Regions from separate parts of the Pseudomonas sp. FW305-70 genome, predicted to be linked through region 2. Evidence: predicted binding sites of a transcription regulator. Region 2 holds the regulator's gene; the other holds the start of a gene.
What was found. The regulator FliA, encoded in region 2, starts transcription of late flagellar genes. The targets are predictions, from matches to a motif close to CTAAAGTTTNNNNNNNNNNNGCCGNTAA.
Positions count from the first base shown of each region.

Region 1: the regulator FliA is predicted to act here: its motif matches at 4,155-4,182, upstream of motA (flagellar motor stator protein MotA).

Region 1 covers NZ_JBYSYZ010000002.1:149,877-158,743, reverse strand. Annotated here, with positions in the region: gene serB (phosphoserine phosphatase SerB) at 1-676, shown strand, start outside; gene asd (archaetidylserine decarboxylase) at 809-1,669, opposite strand; gene AC3WN7_RS02245 (rhodanese-like domain-containing protein) at 1,679-2,503, opposite strand; gene AC3WN7_RS02240 (HDOD domain-containing protein) at 2,546-4,084, opposite strand; gene motA (flagellar motor stator protein MotA) at 4,252-5,103, shown strand; gene motB (flagellar motor protein MotB) at 5,266-6,312, shown strand; gene AC3WN7_RS02225 (toll/interleukin-1 receptor domain-containing protein) at 6,550-7,041, opposite strand; gene AC3WN7_RS02220 (caspase family protein) at 7,041-8,000, opposite strand; gene AC3WN7_RS02215 (TIR domain-containing protein) at 8,003-8,410, opposite strand; gene rsgA (small ribosomal subunit biogenesis GTPase RsgA) at 8,609-8,867, opposite strand, start outside.
Region 2 covers NZ_JBYSYZ010000043.1:4,023-12,889, forward strand. Annotated here, with positions in the region: gene AC3WN7_RS24100 (flagellar motor protein) at 1-537, opposite strand, end outside; gene AC3WN7_RS24105 (protein-glutamate methylesterase/protein-glutamine glutaminase) at 537-1,667, opposite strand; gene AC3WN7_RS24110 (chemotaxis protein CheA) at 1,716-4,001, opposite strand; gene AC3WN7_RS24115 (protein phosphatase CheZ) at 4,049-4,837, opposite strand; gene AC3WN7_RS24120 (chemotaxis response regulator CheY) at 4,859-5,230, opposite strand; gene fliA (RNA polymerase sigma factor FliA) at 5,398-6,138, opposite strand; gene fleN (flagellar synthesis regulator FleN) at 6,135-6,965, opposite strand; gene flhF (flagellar biosynthesis GTPase FlhF) at 7,083-8,411, opposite strand; gene flhA (flagellar biosynthesis protein FlhA) at 8,423-8,867, opposite strand, start outside.

The DNA of each region.
Region 1 (8,867 bases), on a different contig from region 2:
TCAGGAAGATTCGCTGTTCCGTCGCAACCGTCGTCTGGCGGTATTCGACATGGACTCGACCCTGATCGAAGCCGAAGTGATCGACGAACTGGCCAAGGCGGCTGGCGTGGGTGACAAGGTTTCGGAAATCACCGAGCGGGCAATGGCCGGCGAGCTGGATTTTCGCGCCAGCTTCAAGGAGCGCCTGGCCTTGCTCAAAGGTCTGGACGTCAATGTGCTGGATTCCATCGGTGCTTCGTTGCGCCTGACCGAAGGCGCGGAAACCCTGTTCGCCGAACTCAAGCGCCTGGGCTACAAGACCGCGATCCTGTCGGGTGGCTTCACCTACTTCGCCAAGCAACTGCAGGCCAAGCTGGGAATCGACTATGTGTTTGCCAACGAACTGGAAGTGGTCGACGGCAAAGTCACCGGCGTGGCGGTCGAGCCGATTGTCGATGCGCAGCGCAAGGCGGATTTGCTGAGGGAACTGGCACACAAGGAAGGCTTGCGCCTGGAGCAGACCATTGCGGTCGGCGACGGTGCCAATGACTTGCCGATGCTGGCGATTGCCGGGTTGGGCGTAGCGTTCCGCGCCAAGCCGCTGGTCAAACAGTCGGCCAAGCAGGCCATTTCGACGCTGGGCCTGGATGGCGTGCTGTACCTGCTGGGCTTCCGCGATCGCGACGGCCAACTGTAACACCGCAAAACACCTGTAGGAGCGAGCTTGCTCGCGATGGTCGCCAACGATGACGCGGGCTTTCTGAATACCCGCGTCGTTCTCAGGTTCATCGCGAGCGGGCTCGCTCCTACAGTGAATGGCGGTTGTCTATCAGGCCTTTGGCGAACCCATGCCCTGACCCATCTGCACTGCTGTACCGGCAGTCATTTCCTCAGCCCACTTCACCTGATCCGGCCCGAACAGCACGACGGCGGTCGAACCCAGCTTGAAGCGACCCAGTTCCGCACCTTTTTCCAGGTGGATCGGCGCGCGAGCGGCTTCGTCGTAGCGGAAGGTTTTCAGCTCGCGTTTCGGCGGCGTGACCAGGCCGGCCCAGACGGTTTCAATCGAAGCCACGATCATCGCGCCCACCAGCACCACGGCCATCGGCCCGCGCTCAGTGTCGAAAATGCACGCCACGCGCTCGTTGCGGGCGAACAGTTCCGGAACGTTTTCAGCGGTGGTCTGGTTGACCGAGAACAGACGGCCCGGGATGTAGACCATTTCGCGCAGGGTGCCGGCCAGCGGCATGTGCACGCGGTGGTAGTCCTTCGGCGACAGGTAGATGGTCGCGAAGTCACCGCCCATGAACGGCGCAGCATTCGCCGCATCGCCACCCAACAGTTCCAGCACGCTGAAGCTGTGGCCCTTGGCCTGGAACACGCGACCGTGCTCGATCGGGCCGAGCTGGCTGATCGCGCCGTCGGCCGGGCTGAGGATCGCGCCCGGCGTTTCGTCCAGAGGACGGGCACCGTCTTTCAGTGCGCGGGTGAAGAACGCGTTGAAGTGCTCGTAGGCAGTCAGGTCTTCGACCAGCGCCTGGGACATGTCCACCTGATAGCGCTTGGCGAACCAGGCGGTAAAGGCATTCTTGAACCAGCGCACGCGGCATTCGGCGATGCAGCCGGCCAGTCGCGAGAGCAAGTTGTGGGGCAGCAGGTACTGGCCGAGGAGAAACAGACGCTTGTTCATTAACAGTCCTTAAAAATCTTGAATTTCTACCGGGGTATCGGGATGGTTGCCCCATTCGCCCCAAGAGCCGGCGTAGCCCTTGACCCGCGGATAACCGAGAGCCTTGGCCACCAGATAGGTGAAGCCAGAACGGTGGTGGGTCTGGCAGTGGGTAATCACTTCTTTGTCTTTGCTGATCCCGAGTTGTTCGAGGATCTGCGGCATGTCGGTGCGGATGCGCAGCTGGCGTGCGCGGTCCATGCCGGCGGTCCATTCGAAATTGACCGCGCCGGGAATGTGCCCGCCCTTGGCCGCCAGGACTTTCTCGCCGGAATACTCCAGCGGCCCGCGTGCGTCCCAGATGGCCAGGTCGGCAGCACCGAGCCGGCTTTGCAGGTATTCGCGGGTGGCGGTGGGTTCGTCGTGCAAGGTCAGAGAAACCGGGCCGCCCACGGTTGGCGGGATCTGGATCGACATGGGCAAACCTTCTGCCAGCCAGGCCGTCAGGCCGCCGTCGACATAGTGGTACTTGCTGTGGCCGATGACATCCAGCAGCCAGATAAAGCGTCCGGCCCAACCGCCGCCTTCGTCGTCATACACCACGTAGACCGCATCGGGGTTGTGTCCCAGCTCGCCAAACAGCGTTTCGAGCGCTGCCTGCGGGGGCATCAGTCCCGGGGCGGGTGCCTGCCCCAGCTGCGTGCGTTTCGGATCGACAAAACGCGCGCCGGGAATGTGTCCCTCGGCGTAGCGGGCGGGACTGGTCAAGTCCACCAGAATCAGTTCGCGGGCGTCGAGGCGAGGGAGCAAGTCGCTCGGCTCGATTACCAGCGGCAAGCCAGAGAAGTCAGACATGTGAGGTCTCCAGAGCACAAAAGGGAGGATTGTAGCGCAGCCTTATTGGCCACGGTGGCTAAAGCTGTGCAGGGCTTTTTCGATGCACTGCGCGGTTTTGCCGAAGGCCTGAACGGAAATTTCCGAAAACGGCCCACCGCCCTGGTCCGCCACGACGATCATGATCGCCCGGCCATTATTGACCAGCGAGCGCAGCAGCAGGTGTTCGCCGCTGAACTGCGAACGCAGGCTGTTGGGCAGCAGTGCCGAGAATTGCGCGTTGTTGGCCGGCGTCAGGCGGACCTGCGCCTGTTGCGCGAGCAGGCGTTGCAAGACGTTGCTCTGGCTGACCACGAAGTTCAGCCCGGCCGTTTCCTTCGGCAGTCCGGCCGTCTGGTGCACGCGCAGGTTGGCATGGGTACGGTCGGCCATCAGGATCATCACCCGACGCATGCCGCAGGCCACGAGGGCGTCCCGGGCGGCGATGGTCAGGTGCATGGCATTGGTGAAACGACTCGGCTCGGCCAGCAATTCGGCGCATTGCTTGCGCCATTTCGCCAGATCTTCGGCAGTGGGGGCCGCGGCCGGCAGCAGTCCGGCGTGGATACGGTTCATGCCCCACGGCCAGATCAGCGATTCGGCGGGGTGCCAGAGGTCGGGCATGGCGTGATGGCGCGCGCTGTTGGCGGCTTGCTGGTGCAGTTGTTGTTGCACCTCATCCATTGGCATTTGCAGGTAAAGGCTGGTCAGGTACTGCCAGCGTTCACTGTGCGGGCTGTCCCAGGCGTGTTGTACCGACAGCGCCAGACCGTTGGCCAGCAGCACCGTATTGGCCGGTTGATTGAGCCAGCGGCGCAGGGTCGGATCGTCATCGAGGCGGTTCTGCTGGCGCAACGGGTGCTCGCTGTCACGGGCGATGCGCAGGACTTTCACCAGCTCCCGCTGCTCGGTGAGCAACAGGCGATAGCCCTGCTGCACCCAGATCGGCAAGCGCCAGACCTCCACCAGCGCCTGGCCGATGTCCAGCAGGCGTACGCCAAACAGTTGCATTTCGACTTTACGTGCCGACTCACCTTTATGGATGACCCGCAGTTCCCAGTCTTCGAGCAGTTTTGGATGGGTCAGCGCCAAAGGCCACAGGGGCGAAAGAAACAGCAGGCTACCCCAGTGGATGTCCTGCCACAGGCGCGCCAGGCGACTGGCAAAAAAACCATTGGCCTGTTGCGTGGCGTGCTGGCTGATCATCTGCAGCTGACGCAAGGCTTTGGGGATTTCGAACTGGGGTTCGGCGGGCAGGCGTGCGAGCAGCTCTTCGGTGCGCTTCAAGCCGAGGCGATTGATCGCGATCTCGAGGTTTTCCGCCGGTTCGGCCATGCCGCCGTGGGTGTGCCGGTTGGCTTCGCGAATCACGCTCAAGGCCAGGGCGGGGCTGCCTTGCATGAGGTCGGCGATATCGCGCAGCGAGCTGCGATTGTCGCGGATGGCCTTGCAGACCCGGTCGTGGCTGGCTTGCGGAACCGGCAGGCGCACGCCATCGAGCAGCTTGACCCAGCCTTCGAGCGTCGTCGGTTTTGGTGTTGGAACGTTCGTTTCGTTAACCATGGTGGGAGGCGATCATCGTCAACAATACCTGTGCCCGGAAGGGGTCAAATTAGCTTTTCGCCTGAACTGGCTATAGTCTGGCGCAGTTTTGCCGATAAGTAGAAGAAGAGATTTTTTAACTTCCGAATATGACCTTGAACCCGACTCAGTAAGTGCTCTCCTAACCTATGGCTAAAATTATCGGCATCATCGTCGTATTCGCGAGCGTGCTCGGCGGATACGTGCTTTCCCACGGCAAGATTGCCGCCCTGATCCAGCCTTTCGAGGTCATGATCATCGGCGGTGCGGCCCTAGGCGCCTTCTTGCAGGCCAACCCCGGCTACATGACGATGCACGTGCTCAAGAAGTCCCTGAGCATGTTCAGTTCGCGTTTCAACCACGCCTTTTACCTTGAAGTGCTGGGCCTGATCTACGAGATCCTCAACAAGAGCCGCCGCGAAGGCATGATGGCCATCGAAGGCGACATCGAAGATGCCGCCGCGAGCCCGATCTTCGCCAAGTACCCGACGGTCCTCAAGGACGAACGCATGACCGCGTTCATCTGTGATTACCTGCGCATCATGTCCTCCGGCAACATGGCCCCGCACGAGCTGGAAGGCCTGTTCGACATGGAGCTGTTCAGCCTCAAGGAAGACCTGGAACACCCATCCCACGCAGTCAACGGCATCGCCGACGCCATGCCCGGTTTCGGTATCGTCGCGGCGGTACTGGGTATCGTGGTGACCATGGCCTCGCTGGGTGAGGGCGACCAGAAGTCCATCGGCCTGCACGTCGGTGCGGCACTGGTCGGTACCTTCTTCGGTATTCTCGCCGCCTATGGCTTCTTTGGCCCGCTGGCCCACTCCCTGGCCCACGATGCCAAGGAGGAGCTGAACGTCTACGAAGCCATCAAGGCCTCGCTGGTGGCTTCGGCTTCCGGCATGCCGCCATCGCTGGCCGTAGAGTTCGGACGCAAGGTCCTGTACCCGGCGCACCGCCCAAGCTTCGCCGAGCTGGAACAAGCGGTTCGCGGTCGATAGTGCTCTGTTTCGCAAATACGTTCCTTTTTTGGCGAGTGACTGTTGTTGCCAGACAAGGCGCCGCGACGAGTCATAGCCCGCTATGGCGAGGAGCGGCAACGCCGTATGGCGACAACAGGCACCGTCAAAAAGGAACAGTATTTGTGAGACAGAGCACTCTGTATGGAAAATAATCAGCCGATAATCATCAAGCGCGTCAAGCGCATCGCCGGCGGGCATCACGGGGGCGCGTGGAAAATCGCCTTCGCCGACTTCGCCACGGCGATGATGGCGTTCTTCCTGGTGTTGTGGCTGCTGTCCACTGCCACGCCGGAACAGAAGATCGCCATCGCCGGTTACTTCAAGGACCCGATCGGCTTTTCCGAAAGCGGCACGCCGTACATCATCGATCTGGGCGGCACGCCGACCATGGCGCCGGAAAACACCCTCAACCCCGAGGTGAAGTCCCAGCCGCAGCCGGACAAAGTCACCGTCGATGTTGACCAGGTCGAAGGCATGGCCGAGCAGGTCGAAAAGGAGCGCCTCGAGTTGTTGCTGCAGGAACTGCAGAACAAGGTCGAAGAAAACCCGCAGATGCAGAAGTTCAAGGACCAGATCCTGTTCGAAATCACTCAGGACGGCCTGCGCATCCAGATCATGGACGCGGAAAACCGCCCGATGTTCGACTCGGGCTCGGCTCGCTTGAAGCCGTATTTCGAAGACATCCTGCTGGCCATGGCCGACACCATCAAGGCGGTGCCGAACAAGATCAGCATCAGCGGCCACACCGATGCCAAGCCATACACCGGCACCGGTGATTTCGGTAACTGGGAACTCTCGGCCAACCGTGCCAACGCCGCACGGCGTGCGCTGGTGGCGGGCAGCTATCCGGAAGCGCAGGTGGCGCGCGTGGTCGGTTATGCCTCGTCGGCGTTGTTCGATCGCGAACATCCGTTCAACCCGGTCAACCGCCGTATCGACATCGTGGTGCTGACCAAGAAAGCCCAGCGTGCGATCGAAGGTTCGCAAGGCGCAGAGCCTGCTCCCGATGCGCCGCAAGGTTCGGCTGCACCAGGCGCAGCACCGACCGTGCCGGTCGACCCGAACGCATTGCCGGCGGACAAGGAACCGCTGCCGGCCCACGAACTGCGCGAGCGTTTGAATCTGTTTGACGATCCGGCGCCGAAAACGGGTGAACCAGCCAAACCGGCTGAACCGCCCAAGCAGTGACCGACAAAAAAGCCGACTGCGATGTCGGCTTTTTTGTGCGGCTTTCACTGGTTTGGAGGCCGCCAGGGGCACGATCCCCTGTAGGAGCCAGCTTGCTGGCGATGGTCGTCAACGGTAACGCGTGCTGTCTGAATCCACTCGGCGTACTGGAGTCCATCGCCAGCAAGCTGGCTCCTACAGATGATGGGTGAGAGAAACCCCGACCGGTCAAGAGGACGGATCGGGGAGCAGAGTGACTCAGAACCCACGGATGATTCGGGTCTTGAGCTCGGCGTGAAAGCGATCCGCATTGGATCTGTTGACGCTGCGCACCGACTCGCTGCCGGTCACCGATTCCAGTGACATCGAGCGCTTGAGCGTCGCTTCGTTTCGATAGGCATCGATAAAGAACTCGATGTCCCGGTCGCTGGTCAGCTTCGGCCATTTGTCCAGGTACAGCGGCAGCTCGGTCGGGCCGGTCTTGAACGAGCAGATGCGTCGGTGGGTGATGGTCGCCTCGCCGATTTCGAACGGCACCCACCAGGACAGCGCGGTTTTCTCCGAGACCACCGCCAGCAGGTGCGTGCATTCACTGATGTTGCGGGTGATCACCCCAGTGATGTCGTCGGTGGTCTGGGATTCGGCATCCAGCACATCGAGGTAGGTCTTGATGTTGGCCTGGATCAGGCGCGCGTTGATCTTGACCGCGTGGGCGCGGTCCATGTGGCGGTAGCTGATAAACACTGGCATCAGAAATGTCCCTTGATCGCGAGTTCGCGGTAATAGGCGCCGAGGGCGGTGAGGCGGCAGCCGGTGGAGTGGAGGGCGGCGTAGTACATGTGTTCGGCGTCCACCGGTTCGACCAGACTGTGACGGTTGCACTTTTGCAACTGGGCGAAGACGTCGCCGTGCTCCGGGTTGAATTCAGGCTCGGTGGGTTCAAAACTGGGGGCGAGGGGGTACACCGACTCCGCTTCGGCAAACCATTCGGGGAGTTTGCGCAGGATTTCCTTGGGGATCAGCGGCGACACTTCGCGCAGGGAAATGAACTGCGAGACGTTGGTCTTGAACACCGGGCGCTGTTCCCAGGCATCGAGGGCGTTGTCGACAAACGAATAGAGGCTGCCGGGTGTGATCTTGCCCAGGATGTTCGCTGCTCCGCCATGCAGGGCCTGGAGCAATAGTCCGGTGAACACGCCATGTTGCACGCCCTCCATTGCCGGCTCTTCCTTTTTGCAGGCGGTCAGAATGGTCATGCCTTCGCCGACCACGCTGCCCTCGCTGCGCAAGGCGCGCAGTTCGCCGGCCGAGCCGCTCTGGCAACAATCGAGGATGATCACTTTGTTTTTGATCTTCGTGGCCTTGCTCGCCCAGTTGAGAATGTCGCTGAGGCGAATCCCGTCCTTGGCGCTCTTGTAATCCTGCGGGATCAACATGCCTTCGTCGGTGTCGGTGTCGAAGCTGCCGTGGCCGGCGAAATACAGCAGCGCGACATTGCAGTCCCCGGAAAACAGTTCGCGGATCTGGTCTTCGAGCTTTTCCCGGCTCAGGTAGTCCTCGGCGGAGGTCAGCACGATGTTCTTGAAGTTCGGATCGCCATTGGCGTCAGTCTTCAGCACGGAAGCCATGGCCATGGCGTCATTGCTGCAGCCGCTCAGCCGCGAAACGTGGGTGTAGTCGTTGATGCCGATAAACAGTCCCTTGCGCATGGTTACACCGCCGTGTGCTGGCGAATGGCGCTGATGATGCTGTTGGTGTTCCAGGCACACTCGGCATGTGCCGCCTCACGTACCACCGTGGAAATCCGCTCGGCGCCGAACGGTTTGATCGCAATGATCACCTTGCCCATGCGCTTGGCGATCTCGATTTCCTTGTTGATCCACTTGCTGTAGGTGGAGTACATCCCGGCCATGATCAATACCGCCGAACACGGACGGATCTTGTTTTCGATGGCCTCCTCAAGTTGTTTGTCGGTTTTCGCGCCGACAATCGGGTTGTCCGGTGGCACCGAAAAATTCTTGTAGGCGAAGCCGGGCTTGGCGTTGAGCAGGCGCACGAGACTGTCGTGGGCGTCGGAGTAGTTCCACGAGTGGCTGATGAACAGATGGTAGGTTTGCATGGGTGTCCCTCGATGTCGCTGGAGTGCGAAGAGGGTTTGAAACTAGGCGATTGCAGGGCGGCGACAAGAGGCCGGCGCGGAAAGAGAAATGCCCTACAAGCGAGCGTGCGCACGTCTTACAGAAAGGTCTGATGTTTAGGCGGGGGAAGATCCAGCCGCCGACCACCCCGCGTAAAGCCGGGCGGTCGGCACGTCTGTTTAGTAGCCGTTTTCCGGCAGGCTGGCGATGATCGAGCGGTAGCTGTTCATCCGTTGCTGCTGCACGCGGCCATCTTCAAGGGCCTTGAGCAGGGCGCAACCGGGTTCGCGGTCATGCTTGCAGTCGCGGAAGCGGCAGGTGCCCAGCAGGTCGTTGAACTCGATGAAGCCGGCTTCGACGTCGGCACGGCTGACGTGGCCCAGGCCGAATTCGCGGATACCCGGGGAGTCGATCAACTCGCCGCCGCCGGGGAAGTGG
Region 2 (8,867 bases):
ACCCAGTTGCGACGGATCACCCAGGTTGCCCATGACGTGAATCAGGCCCATCACCGCACCGATGATGCCGATGGTCGGCGCGTAACCGCCCATGCTTTCGAAGACCTTGGCCGCTTCGATATCGCGGCTTTCCTGGGTGTAGAAATCCACTTCCAGAATGCTGCGGATCGCCTCCGGTTCGGCGCCGTCGACCAGCAGTTGCAGGCCTTTGCGGGCGTAATTGTCAGGCTCGGCGTCGGCGATACCTTCAAGACCCAGCAGGCCTTCCTTGCGGGCAGTCAGGCTCCAGTTCACCACGCGATCGATGCCACCGGCCAGGTCGACGCGAGGCGGGAACAGGATCCAGGCGAGGATCTGCATGGCGCGCTTGAAGGCGCTCATCGGTGATTGCAGCAGCGCCGCGCCAATGGTGCCACCGAGCACGATCAACGCTGCCGGACCGTTGGCCAGGGCGCCCAGATGACCGCCTTCAAGGTAATTGCCGCCGATGATGGCGACAAAGGCCATGATGATGCCGATCAGGCTTAGAACATCCATCAGATGCACGCCTCGACCAGGTGCTTGCCAATGTCGTCGAGGCTGTACACCGCGTCGGCCAGTTCAGCTTTGACGATGGCCATCGGCATGCCGTAGATCACGCAACTGGCTTCGTCCTGCGCCCAGATCGAACTGCCGCCCTGCTTGAGCAGACGCGCGCCTTCGCGGCCATCGGCGCCCATGCCGGTCAGGACCACCGCCAGAACTTTGTCACCGTAGGTCTTGGCTGCCGAACCGAAGGTGATGTCCACGCACGGCTTGTAGTTGAGGCGCTCGTCACCCGGGAGGATTTTCACCGCGCCGCGACCGTCGATCATCATCTGCTTGCCACCCGGCGCCAGCAGCGCCAGGCCCGGACGCAGGATGTCGCCATCCTCGGCTTCCTTGACGCTGATGCGGCAGAGCTTGTCCAGGCGCTCGGCGAAGGCCTTGGTGAAGGCGGCCGGCATGTGTTGAACCAGCACGATCGGGGCCGGGAAGTTGGCCGGCAATTGGGTCAACACCCGTTGCAGGGCCACCGGGCCGCCGGTGGACGTACCGATGGCCACCAGTTTGTAGGCCTTGCGTTTTGGCGCGGGCGACGCCGTAGCGGGTGCATGCGTACGCGCCGGGATCGGTGCCGGTGCCGGACGCGCGGGCGCGCTGCTGGCAAAACTGCCCACGCTGGAAGGCACAGGCGTCGGCGCTGGCGCAGCGACAGGCGCCGGAGCACTGTAGTGACTGACACGACGATTACTGCGCGAGATGCTGAGAATCTTCTCGCACAGCAGTTGCTTGACCTTCTCGGGGTTGCGCGAAATGTCTTCGAAATTCTTCGGCAGGAAGTCCACTGCACCGGCATCCAGCGCATCGAGGGTGACCCGGGCGCCTTCATGGGTCAGTGAGGAGAACATCAGGACCGGGGTCGGGCAGCGCTGCATGATGTGCCGCACGGCCGTGATGCCGTCCATCATCGGCATCTCGTAGTCCATGGTGATCACGTCGGGCTTGAGGGCCAGCGCCTGATCGATCGCCTCTTTGCCGTTGGTCGCCGTGCCGACGACCTGGATATTGGAATCCGCTGAAAGAATTTCCGAGACGCGGCGGCGGAAAAACCCCGAATCGTCCACCACCAGGACTTTGACTGCCATAAACACTCCATTAGATGGAGCGAGGCCAGGCGCCCCGCTCCACCAGAATCAAATACGCCGCGTGGCGTAACGCTTGAGCATGCTCGGAACATCGAGAATCAGCGCGATGCGGCCGTCACCGGTGATGGTGGCGCCGGACATGCCCGGCGTTCCCTGGAGCATTTTGCCCAATGGCTTGATGACCACTTCTTCCTGGCCCACCAGTTGATCGACGACAAAGCCGATCCGCTGTGTGCCCACCGAAAGGATCACCACATGGCCCTCGCGCTGCTCTTCGTGAGCGGCTGAGCTGACCAGCCAGCGTTTGAGGTAGAACAATGGCAGCGCCTTGTCCCGCACGATCACCACTTCCTGGCCGTCCACGACGTTGGTGGTCGACAGGTCGAGGTGGAAGATCTCGTTGACGTTCACCAACGGGAACGCAAACGCCTGGTTGCCGAGCATGACCATCAGCGTCGGCATGATCGCCAGGGTCAGCGGCACCTTGATGACGATCTTCGACCCCTGGCCCTTGGCCGAGTAGATGTTGATCGAACCGTTGAGCTGGGAAATCTTGGTTTTCACCACGTCCATGCCCACGCCGCGACCCGACACGTCGGAGATCTCGGTCTTGGTCGAGAAACCCGGGGCGAAGATCAGGTTGTAGCACTCGGTGTCGCTCAGTCGATCGGCCGCGTCCTTGTCCATCACGCCGCGTTTGACCGCGATGGAACGCAGGACATTCGGGTCCATGCCTTTACCGTCATCGGAGATCGACAGCAGGATGTGATCGCCTTCCTGCTCGGCCGCCAGGATCACCTTGCCGCCACGGGCCTTGCCCGAGGCTTCGCGTTCTTGCGGCGACTCGATGCCGTGGTCGACGGCGTTGCGCACCAAGTGGACCAGCGGGTCGGCCAGGGCCTCGACGAGGTTCTTGTCGAGGTCGGTTTCTTCACCGACCAGCTCCAGGTTGATCTCTTTCTTGAGCTGGCGAGCCAGGTCACGAACCAGACGCGGGAAGCGCCCGAAGACTTTCTTGATCGGTTGCATCCGGGTCTTCATGACCGCGGTTTGCAGGTCGGCGGTGACCACGTCGAGGTTCGATACGGCCTTGGACATGGCTTCGTCGCCACTGTTGAGACCCAGACGGACCAGGCGGTTACGCACCAGCACCAGCTCGCCGACCATGTTCATGATTTCGTCGAGGCGCGCGGTATCGACCCGCACGGTGGTCTCGGCTTCGCTCGCCGGTTTTTCCGCCGGTGGCGCGGCCGGGGCGCGGGCAGCAGCCGGTGCAGCGGCGGCCGGGGCTTGGGCTTTTGGCTCGGGGGCCTTGGCCACAGGTTTGGGCGCCACAGCCTTGGCTGCCGGTGCCGCAACCGCAGCGTTCGAACCGTTGGCCGCCGTCGCGGTGCCGACTTCGCTGAACTTGCCCTTGCCATGCAATTCGTCGAGCAGCGCTTCGAACTCGTGATCGGAAATCAGATCGCTGCCAGCCGCCACCGCGCTTGGGGCAGCAGGTGCAGGCACCGAAGCAATGGCCGACTCCAGTGCCTCGACAGCAAAGTTGCCCTTGCCATGCAACTGGTCGAGCAGTGCTTCAAATTCGTCGTCCGTGATATCGGAACTGTCGCCCGACGCTTTCGGGGCTTCTGCCGCAGCCGGAGCCTGCGCAATCGCATCGACGGCAAACTGGCCTTTACCGTGCAACTGATCGAGCAACGACTCGAACTCGGCATCGGTGATTTCGTCGCTGGCAGCCGCATCGCTTGCAGGTGTCTCGCTTGCAGGTGCCTCTCTGACAGGTGCGTGGGAAACCGCCGGCGCCTCGGCCTGTGCCTTGACGGCATTGAGCGAGTCCAGCAATTGCTCGAATTCGTTATCGGTAATATCGCCTGAATCGGCTTCAGCCACCGGCGCTTCAACCACGGCGGCGACAGGTGCAGCAACCCCTTCGTCAGCCGATTGCGGCTCGGCCAGACGGGCCAGCGCCGCCAGCAGTTCAGGTGTCGCAGCCGTGATCGGGCTGCGCTCGCGGACTTCGCTGAACATGCCGTTCACCGCGTCCAGCGCTTCGAGAACCACGTCCATCAGTTCCGAGTCGACGCGACGCTCACCCTTGCGCAGGATGTCGAACACGTTCTCGGCGATGTGGCAGCACTCCACCAGTTCGTTGAGCTGGAGGAAGCCGGCGCCCCCTTTTACAGTGTGAAAACCGCGAAAAATTGCATTGAGCAAATCCGCATCATCCGGACGGCTTTCCAGCTCGACCAGTTGCTCGGACAGTTGCTCTAGAATCTCGCCGGCCTCAACCAGGAAATCCTGAAGGATCTCTTCATCGGCGCCGAAGCTCATCAGGGGGGTGCTCCTAACAGGTCTAAAAACCCAAAATACCTAAAATTCTAAAATCCCAGGCTGGATAGCAAATCGTCCACATCGTCCTGACCGGACACAACGTCTTCTCTTTTATCGGCATGAATCTGCGGACCTTCACCCTGAGAGAGATGTTTTTGTGGATCTTTTTCTGCAAGCATCGCTTCACGGTCATGCTCGATGCCCGCAAAGCGGTCCACCTGACTGGCCATCAGCACGAGCTTGAGCAGGTTGCTTTCAACTTCGGTGACCAGTTGGGTCACACGCTTGATCACTTGCCCCGTGAGGTCCTGGTAATCCTGGGCGAGCAGGATGTCGTTCAGGTTGCCCGACACCGCGCGATTGTCCGTGCCGCTGCGCGCCAGGAAGCCGTCGACCCGCCGGGCCAGTTCACGAAACTCTTCGGCACCGACTTCACGACGCATGAAGCGCCCCCAGTCCGTGCTCAAGGCCTGGGCTTCGTCCGCCAGGCTGTTGACCAGCGGCGTGGCATTTTCCACCAGATCCATGGTGCGGTTGGCCGCGGCCTCGGTCAGCTTGACCACATAGCCCAGGCGCTCGGTGGCGTCGGTGATCTGCGACACTTCTTCGGCTTGCGGCATGTGCGGGTCAATCTGGAAATTGACGATCGCGCTATGCAGTTCGCGAGTGAGCTTGCCCACTTCCTGATACAGGCCGCGGTCACGGGTCTGGTTGAGCTCATGGATCAATTGCACCGCGTCGCCGAACTTGCCTTTTTCAAGGCTCGCGACCAATTCGACGGCGTGTTTTTTCAGGGTCGATTCAAAGTCGCCCAATGAAGTTTCGTTATTGCCCATAGCTCCCCCGTGGCGCAGTCATCAACCGATGCGTTCGAAAATCTTCTCGATTTTTTCTTTCAACGCCTGGGCCGTGAAGGGCTTGACCACATAGCCGTTAACGCCGGCCTGGGCCGCTTCGATGATCTGCTCACGCTTGGCTTCAGCGGTCACCATCAGCACCGGCAGGTGCTTGAGCTTTTCATCGGCACGCACGTGACGCAGCAGATCGATGCCGGTCATGCCCGGCATGTTCCAGTCCGTTACCAGAAAGTCGATGCTTCCGCTGTTGAGCACCGGAATGGCGGTAGTGCCATCGTCGGCCTCGACGGTGTTGGTGAACCCAAGGTCACGCAGCAGGTTCTTGATGATCCGCCGCATCGTTGAGAAGTCATCAACGATGAGGATTTTCATGTTCTTGTCCAATTCGACCTCCAAGCAGTCTTAAACGCGCCCAGCACCTGGACGCGCCATTTCAATCAATCCGGCAAAGCACTCAATGACTGTCTGGAGCACAACAGATCGGGACCGGCGCAGTTCAACACCACACCCGCCTCTTTCGCAGTGTCCCCACACTGCCTTCAGCGCGCTCGCCACTCCCCCAAACGCCCCCGCAAGCGGGCCGCGCACTGGCTGTGTAACTGGCTGACCCGCGATTCGCTGACCCCCAGGACCTCACCGATTTCCTTGAGGTTCAACTCTTCGTCGTAATACAGCGCCAACACCAGTCGCTCACGCTCCGGCAAATTGGCAATCGCATCCGCCAGCGCAGCCTGGAAGCGTTCATCCTCCAGGTCGCGTGACGGCTCGGTATGAGCACTCGCGCCATCCTCGTGCAGCCCTTCGTGTTCGCCGTCCTGCAACAGATCGTCGAAACTGAATAACCGGCTGCCCAGGGTGTCGTTCAAAATTCCGTAGTAATCGTCGAGACTCAATTGGAGTTCGGCCGCAACTTCGTGATCTTTAGCGTCACGGCCGGTTTTCGCTTCAATCGAGCGAATGGCGTCGCTGACCATGCGCGTATTGCGGTGAACCGAACGTGGCGCCCAGTCCCCCTTGCGCACTTCATCGAGCATGGCGCCGCGGATTCGAATGCCCGCGTACGTCTCGAAACTGGCGCCTTTGCTGGCGTCATATTTGGTCGATACCTCAAGCAGGCCGATCATCCCGGCCTGGATCAGGTCTTCGACCTGGACACTGGCCGGCAAACGCGCCAGCAAGTGGTAGGCAATGCGTTTAACCAGCGGCGCGTAACGCTCGATCAGCTCGTACTGCGCATCCCGAGCCGATTTTTTGTAGAGGTTGTAACCGCTGGCTGTCATAGAACAGGTCCTGCTGTTTGCTGCACGAGACGCTCGACGAAAAACTCCAGGTGCCCGCGCGGGTTGGCAGGCAGCGGCCAGGTATCGACCTTCTGCGCGATGGCCTTGAACGCCAGCGAGCACTTGGAACGCGGGAAGGCCTCGTAGACGGCGCGCTGCTTCTGCACAGCCTTGCGCACGCTTTCGTCGTAGGGCACCGCGCCGACGTATTGTAGGGCGACGTCGAGGAAGCGATCCGTGACCTTGGTCAACTTGGCGAACAGGTTGCGCCCTTCCTGCGGGCTCTGGGCCATGTTGGCCAGGACGCGGAAGCGGTTCATGCCGTAGTCGCGATTGAGCAACTTGATCAAGGCGTAGGCATCGGTAATCGAGGTCGGCTCGTCGCACACCACCAGCAGCACTTCCTGGGCTGCGCGAACGAAGCTGACAACCGACTCACCAATGCCGGCAGCGGTGTCGATCACCAATACGTCGAGGTTGTCGCCGATATCACTGAAGGCCTGGATAAGGCCGGCGTGTTGCGCAGGACTCAGATGCACCATGCTCTGAGTGCCGGATGCGGCGGGAACGATACGGATGCCGCCTGGCCCCTGCAGCAGTACATCGCGCAGTTCGCAGCGGCCCTCGATCACGTCGGCCAGGGTACGTTTGGGTGTCAGTCCCAGCAGAACGTCGACGTTCGCCAGTCCCAGGTCGGCGTCCAGCAGCATGACGCGCCGGCCAAGCTCAGCCAAAGCCAGGGACAAGTTCACTGACACGTTAGTTTTCCCGACGCCACCTTTGCCGCCGGTCACCGCGATCACCTGTACAGGATGCATGCTGCCCATGTTATTTCTTTACCTTGTCTTGCATAGACGGAGGCCACATTACTGGCTGCGCGTTCACAAACGGAACAATGCATGGCAGACCATCGATGTAGGTACAAAAACTATTCATTAAATACCTCAGCCAACCTGCTTGGTCGGACTGTGGTAGATGTCAGCGAACATGTCAGCCATGGCTTCTTCGCTGGGTTCTTCCTGCATTTGCACACTGACGGCGCGACTGACCAACTGATGACGGCGCGGCAGATGGAGATCATCCGGAATCCGCGGGCCATCGGTCAGGTACGCCACTGGCAACTCATGACTGATGGCCAGGCTCAACACCTCGCCCAGGCTTGCCGTTTCATCCAGTTTAGTCAGGATGCAGCCGGCAAGCCCGCAACGCTTGTAACTGTGATAAGCGGCGGTTAGAACCTGTTTCTGGCTGGTGGTTGCCAGGACCAGATAATTTTTTGAGCGGATGCCACGACCGGCCAGGCTTTCGAGCTGCATGCGCAGGGCCGGGTCACTGGCCTGCAGGCCGGCGGTATCGATCAGCACCACGCGCTTGCGCAGCAATGGATCGAGCGCCTGCACCAGGGACTGGCCCGGATCGACGTGGGTCACCGGCACATTGAGAATGCGCCCCAGGGTCTTGAGTTGCTCCTGGGCACCGATGCGGAAGCTGTCCATGCTCACCAGCGCAATGTTCTGCGCGCCGTACTTGAGCACGTAACGGGCAGCCAGCTTCGCCAGGGTGGTGGTCTTGCCCATGCCGGCAGGGCCGACCATGGCGATGACTCCGCCCTCTTCCAGCGGTTCGACGTCCGGGGTAACGATCATACGCGCCAGGTGCGCCAGCAACATGCGCCAGGCCTGACGAGGCTCCTGGATTTCGGTTATCAGTGCCAGCAGGTCGCGCGACAGCGGGCCGGACAGGCCAATGCGTTGCAGGCGACGCCAGAGGTTGGCCTGATCCGGACGGCTGCCTTGCAGCTGGTTCCAGGCCAGGGACCCGAGTTGTACTTCCATGAGTTCGCGCAGGCTGTTGAGCTCGAAGCGCATCGAGTCAAACGCACGCGGGTCCACGCCACCGGACGCTGGTACAGCAGCCGGTGCGGGGCGACGAGGTTGGTCATACGTAGGTTCGATCAGCGGCTCGGCTGCGGTGAGCGGCAAGCCGGCGAACAACTGGCGGTTGGTCGCATTGTCGCTCTCGCCATCGCCACGCAGGCTCAATTCGGCCTGGGCGGTGACGATCCGCGACTGAGTCTTGCGCAGCTCGTCTTCGAGCTCCATGTTCGGAACACGCGGCGCCAGCGCCGACAACTTGTAATCCAGCGCAGCCGTCAGCTCGACGCCCCCGGCAATCCGGCGGTTGCCGATAATGGCTGCATCAGCGCCCAGCTCATCGCGAACCAGCTTCATGGCCTGACGCATATCGGCGGCGAAAAAACGCTTAACTTGCATAAACCACTACCTCAGCCGTTGGGCCCTACTGTCGCAACGATGGTCACTTGCTTGTTGTCAGGGATTTCCTGGTAAGCCAACACGTGCAAACCCGGGACTGCGAGCCGGCCGAATCGCGAGAGCATCGCGCGAACCGGACCGGCCACCAGCAGAATCACCGGCTGACCTTGCATCTCCTGGCGCTGCGCCGCGTCGATCAGCGAGCGTTGCAGTTTCTCAGCCATGCTTGGCTCCAGCAGAACGCCCTCTTCCGAGCCTTGTCCTGCCTTTTGCAGACTATTGAGCAATATCTGTTCCAACCTTGGCTCCAGCGTGATAACTGGCAGCTGCGACTCAGTGCCTACAATGCTTTGGACGATTGCGCGGGAGACGCCAACCCGCACGGCAGCCACCAGCGCGGCGGTATCTTGACTCTTGGCGGCATTGTTGGCGATGGCCTCGGCAATGCTGCGGATA